Regions from separate parts of the Bacillus sp. M13(2017) genome, predicted to be linked through region 2. Evidence: riboswitches for the same ligand, from Rfam matches in the RefSeq annotation. Region 2 holds a riboswitch; the other holds the start of a gene.
What was found. Region 2 has a riboswitch for preQ1 ahead of CGQ22_RS27155 (QueT transporter family protein). Riboswitches for the same ligand answer to the same signal wherever they lie in the genome.

Region 1 (3,182 bases), on a different contig from region 2:
GGGCATAAACTTGTAAATTCAGGACAATTGAATTTTACAAAATAATCACGGTTTGGATGATTATTATCAAATACCTCTAATATTTCTGGGCTATATTCAAATAAATATTTTGTATTTTGATTTCCTAATAATGTTACATCTTTTAAATCTTCATCTAATCTTCCTGCCATTTTTAAACATCCCTTCTCATTATACACCGCGTTTATTTCCCCATACTAACGCATGAAGCTGAGGCAATACTTTTGCATCATTCATCTCTTTACAATTTACAGCTTTATCAATCAGCCACTCATACTTATCTAATAATTTTTTAATAAGCATCGCATCATCCACTGTTTTTGTATCATCGTTTCCTACTTGCAAGAAAAATGGTACCTTTGGATAACGTTCGTGCATCTTAACTGCATATTCAAAATCATAATCATCGAATACTACTACTTTTAAACTAATATCTTTTCCTGCTAGTTTCTGAATCATAGCATCTAACTTCTGAAAATCTGTTTTCATCGTCGAACTTGGTGGTTTTGGCGAAATTGTTACCTCATCAATTTCAAGTAACCAATCTTGCCACTTACTCCCTTGTGTTTCAATTGCCGTTCGCATTCCATTTTCTTTTAATATAGAAAGAAGAAACTCAATATTTTTCAGTAATGCCGGATTTCCACCTGAAATCGTAACATGAGAAAAATTTTCTCCTCCAATTGCAACAAGCTCACTCCAAATATCTTCTGCTGTCATCTGTCTAATTTGATCTTTAGCTGATCCATCCCACGTAAAAGCAGAATCACACCAAGCGCAGCTATAATCACAACCAGCTGTACGGATAAACATTGTCTTTTGCCCTACAACCATTCCTTCACCTTGAATAGTCGGACCGAATATTTCTAAGACAGGGATTTTACTCATCGAGCATCCACTCCCGTCTTACTTCCGCATAACTAGTCGGTGTCTCAAATAGACGAACGAATTCAACGCGAGCTCCCTTATATTCGTTCACACGATTCTCTTTTGTTAGTGCTTCTGCCATCTTTTCATAAATCCAAACGACCATATTTTCAGCAGTCGTATTCATTGCTGGTAACGTTTCGTTTAAATAACGATGATCTAAATGAATTTCTATTTCATTTTTCCAAATTTCTTTTATATCTCCAAAGTCAATTGCAAGACCTATTTCATTTACATATCCACTAATTCCAAATACAACTTTATATGTGTGACCATGTAAGTTTTTACATTTCCCTTCATAACAGTGTAAATGGTGTGCTGCATCAAATGTAAATTCCTTACTGACCATTACTCTTTTATTATGATATTTGAGTTGTTTACGCTGAATATCCTTGTCCATTTTTTGCAAATTCTCTACGATGCGAAATCCAAAAAAGTTATCCATTAGTTGTTCGCTCCTTCGCGTTCTTGCAGATACGTATCTAATCCTGCTTTACGAAGTTGACATGCTGGACATTCACCGCAACCATCACCAATGATTCCGTTATAACATGTTAATGTTTTTTCTCGAACAAACTCAAATGCTCCAAGTTCATCTGATAATTTCCATGTTTCAGCTTTATCAATCCACATAAGTGGCGTGTGAATGACAAACGGATAATCCATAGATAAATTTAATGTAACATTTAACGATTTCACAAACACGTCACGGCAGTCTGGATAACCGCTGAAATCAGTTTCACATACACCCGTTACAATATGACGTGCTCCCACTTGTTTTGCTAATACAGCAGCAAATGATAAGAAGAGTAAATTTCGTCCATCTACAAATGTCGATGGCAATTCACCTTCTTCATGTGTAATCTCCATATCCGTTCTCGTTAACGCATTTGGAGCAAGTTGATTTAATAGACTCATATCTAGTACCGTATGCTTTATTCCTAGCTCTTTCGCAATTTCCGCTGCACAATCAATTTCTAGCTTATGACGTTGATTGTAATTAAACGTTACAGCTTCTACCTCTGCAAACTGCTCTATTGCCCAAAATAAACATGTTGTACTATCTTGTCCTCCACTAAAAACAACAACTGCTTTTTCTTTTTTCATTTCACTCATTCTCCTTCTCTACTATAAATAAGAAGAAAGAACGTTCTTGAACTGTCACAATAAAAAAACAAAACAATACCTAAGGATATTGTTGTTTCCATAGTTTTTTATAGAGGGAGTTCGCGAACCTCTCCCGCACGGTGCACGGAATTTCTTCTTTCATTGACACAGCTTATTGTAACATATTGTATACTAGCGTAAAAATTTCTGATTTTTCGGTTATTTTTCATTTCATTTCTTTCATTTTATAGTATGATTAATTTAATATAAGAAGAGAGGGGGCATCCCACTGAAATCCTTTATTATTTATCTCTTTTTAAATATATTATTCATCCTGATTACAATGCTCGTATATCATTTATTTTGGAATCAAAAAGGGAAACGCTCTCCTAAATTAAATTCAGCTATATTTATTGTACTCTGTTGCCTCGCTACCGTACTCTGTATTACATTTGCAGCAAAAATAAATAATGGTTTTCAATTTGATATGCGCCATATTGTATTAATTGTCGGTACATTAACGGGAGGGCCTATTGCTGGTGGTTCTATCTTAGTTGTATTAAACATATATCGCTTATTATTAGGTGGGGTAGGTGTTTTCCCATCTCTTATCGGTTCTGTTCTTCTATTTATTGTTCTACTATTAACATATAAATTTTTCAATCGAACTTCTAATCGTATAAAAATAACACTTGCTATTATCTACAGTCTCACATACGGATTTAGTTGGATACCCTTCTTCCTTTCCAAGGTTACAAATAAGACTGATTATATACCGCATATTATTGTGTATGAGTTATGTTCAATGCTTGGTACAATCCTAATTTTATATTTACTACACATATTACAAACTCAAGTTCGTCTCCAAAACGAACTTATAAATGCTGAAAAGTTTCATTTAATTGGTGAAATGGCAGCATCTATCTCTCATGAAATTCGCAATCCATTAACTTCAACGAAAGGGTTTTTACAACTGTTACAATCAGATACATGCACTGAGCAGGAACGAAAATTATATATTGACATTGCCATTAACGGCATCGAACAAGCAAATCATGTTCTTACAGATTATTTAACCTTTGCCAAACCTAGCATTGAAAAAGAGCAAACATTACAGTTAGAAGAAGAAT
Region 2 (3,182 bases):
GCAGCGAAAGCAACCGCGCAACCGAGAACGAGTATATCTCCAATGTTTAATTGAAATGAATCACCAGCTGTTAATAAGTATAAACCTGCTGTTGCTACAGCAATGCCCATTACGATAAAAATAGTAGCTTTTTGTTTTAAAAAGATAAAAGACAAAATAGGTACCATAACGATACTAAGCCCTGTTAAGAATCCTGCTTTTGAAGAAGTTGTATAAAGTAAGCCGAATGTTTGTAACACATAGCCAACACATAAAAAGAATCCAACGATTAATCCAGCAAGGCTACTCTGTTTTATATCTTGTTTTGAAGTTTTTTTTGCGAAAATCATTTGAACGAATAATAAAATAATTCCGGCGAATAAAAAGCGAATACCATTAAAAGTAAATGGACCAACGAAAGACATAGCATTTTGAACGACAACAAACGTAGCTCCCCAAATAAAAGAGACAAATAATAAAGCAAGAGGAGCAATCCAATCTTTTTTCACACTCATACCTCCGTTAATTTTGTAAGATAGCCTTTCTAGCTAACTCATCAGCAACTTTATTTTGACTACTTGGAATCCACTTAATAAAAAAGAGGTCGAAATTTTTTATGTACTGCAGTGCTTCTTCTAATAAAGGTGCAAACATTTTATTTTTTGCGTATTCTTTTTCGACAGCTCGCTCGACAAGTTGCGAATCTGTACGAAAAGAGACAATGTTATAATTATGCTCCGTGCAATATTTTAATGCCGCAAGTAAAGCGTGGTATTCTGCTTCATGATTGGACATTGTCCCGAGGGGTAATGATAATTGTACAGCTGGTTGAACCCCTTTAATAAATACTCCTGCACCAGAAGGACCAGGATTTCCTTTTGATGCACCATCAATATATACTTCAATCAAAATGAGAAACCTTCAAATGATAAGATGATCCCCTACTTATATGTTTCTTTGAAGTAGGGGATAGAGTAATTAGCCGATTGTAATGCTATAACGACATGTAAATGTTTCATTCGCTTGTAAAGATTGAATTCCTTTTTTTTCCTTGAAATCTTTTGCTGGAGTTACTTCATCGGCAATTCCGTACCAAGGTTCAATACATAAGAAAGGTGCATTATCCCCTGGTGTCCATACGCCGACAAATGGGAATCCATCAAATTCTACTTTTACAAATTTATTATGTTTATGAGAACGAATCGAAATTTCATTCGTATTCATATGTTCAAAAATAAGCGCATCATTTTTGAATAAATCATATGTAAGTGGCAATTCATTTGTATTTTCAGCGATTAATTGCTTTTTGCTTGAAAGGTAAGGTCCTTCTAATACACTGGTTTCTAAGTGTTCCGAACCATTAAACGATAAGTGATAATCTGTAAATGATTCACCGTCCAATAAAGGCAAGTTGAATCCAGGGTGTGCTCCGATTGAGAAGAACATCTCTTTTGAAGTAGGATTGTTTACTTCGTATGTTACATGAACACTTTGTCCATCTAGCTCATAAGAAACGAGTAATTCGAATTCGTATGGGTATTTTTTTAATGTTTCTTCATTACTAGTAACGATATAAGTGATCTTTGTTTCGCTTTGTTCTTTCACAGAGAAAGTAAGATCACGAGCGAAACCGTGTTGTGTTAATGAATATGGTTTACCGTCTACGTAGTATGTATTATCTACTAATCGGCCGACAATTGGGAATAAAATTGGTGCGCGGCGCCCCCAATAAGTAGAATCACCTTGCCATAAATATTCTATGTTGTCTTCTTTTAAGCGAACGCTCTGTAATTCTGCACCTTTGTCAGAAATGGAAACGATCACTTTTTCATTTTGAATTGTTGCTGTCATGAAGTGAAACCTCCTAAATCTTTCATATGTTTCATTATACGTTGTCTAAAAGAAAAAAGGTAGTTCACGATAGGAATCTATTGACGAAAGAGGGGCTACCACGTAAAATATAATCTTGTTGCTTAAAAAACGAATAACGTGGTTCGAAACCATCCCACGTAAAAAAACTAAGGAGATTTTGTCATGAATATTAGAACTTTAGTCGGTAATGGTATTTTAGGGGCATTATATATTGCTGTTTCTATGCTTATTCAGCCATTTGGCTTTACGAATGTACAGTTTCGTATTTCAGAGATGTTTAATCATCTTGTTGTATTTAATAAGAAAGCAATTTACGGAATTGTATTAGGTGTATTTTTAACGAATCTCTTTTTCTCACCTATGATCGCTTACGATTTAGTATTTGGAGTAGGGCAATCTATTCTTGCATTAGTTGCAACGATTATTTCTATGCGATTTATTAAAGGTGTTTGGGCTCGTATGATTTTTAATACAGTTATCTTTACAATTACAATGTTTATGATTGCAATTGAACTTCATCTTGCATTGGGTTTACCATTTATGTTGTCTTGGTTGACATGTGCAGTTGGTGAATTTGTTGTCATGGCGATTGGTATGCCTGTAATGTACTGGATTAACAAGCGAGTACAATTTGAAAGATTTATGCAATAGATGAAAGAGTTATTCCTATAGGGATAGCTCTTTTTGTATGTAATCACATTGAATATAATGCTGTGACTATTGATACAATATAATAAAATAAAGTGAGGCTTTCATTAGCTGGCTACATATAAGAAGTCTTATATAAGGGGAATCTAGTATGAAATATAAAATTCATTGGTTGTATAAAACAAAGCGCGGTTTGCAGACGGAATTAACGACAGATTATATGAACATAGAAGAAGTACTTCAATTTGCAGAGGATTTTGAGAAAACGGGTAGGGTGAAAGAACTACTATTTTACGATGAAATGGATGCCGAATGGTCATTAAAGGAAATGAAAAAGCTGAGTAAACAAGTGGAGGAAGAGCCTCAAGAAATACACGTTTATTTTGATGGGGGGTATGATGTGCAAACGAAAGAGGCTGGCGTTGGTATATGTGTGTATTATAAAAAAGGAAATACAAACTACCGCATTCGCCGCAATGCATATATAGAAGGTATATATGATAATAATGAAGCGGAATATGCATCATTATTATACGGTATGAATATACTCGAGGAACTAGGGATTAAGTATGAAGCAGTTACACTTCGCGGAGACTCACAAGTGGTACTGCAGCAATTGGCTGGAGAATGGCCTTGTTATGATGAACATTTAAATCATTATTTAGATCAAATTGAACAAAAGG

Region 1: another riboswitch for preQ1. It lies ahead of queC (7-cyano-7-deazaguanine synthase QueC); the one in region 2 lies ahead of CGQ22_RS27155 (QueT transporter family protein).

The regions. Positions count from the first base shown of each region.
Region 1 covers NZ_KZ268506.1:82,301-85,482, reverse strand. The annotation lists gene queF (preQ(1) synthase) at 1-170, opposite strand, end outside; gene queE (7-carboxy-7-deazaguanine synthase QueE) at 190-906, opposite strand; gene queD (6-carboxytetrahydropterin synthase QueD) at 899-1,390, opposite strand; gene queC (7-cyano-7-deazaguanine synthase QueC) at 1,390-2,052, opposite strand; PreQ1 riboswitch class I at 2,146-2,189, opposite strand; gene kinB (sporulation sensor histidine kinase KinB) at 2,396-3,182, shown strand, end outside.
Region 2 covers NZ_KZ268517.1:26,854-30,035, forward strand. The annotation lists gene CGQ22_RS27140 (DMT family transporter) at 1-488, opposite strand, end outside; gene CGQ22_RS27145 (reverse transcriptase-like protein) at 502-888, opposite strand; gene CGQ22_RS27150 (aldose 1-epimerase family protein) at 958-1,830, opposite strand; PreQ1 riboswitch class I at 1,963-2,007, shown strand; gene CGQ22_RS27155 (QueT transporter family protein) at 2,014-2,502, shown strand; gene CGQ22_RS27160 (ribonuclease H family protein) at 2,651-3,182, shown strand, end outside.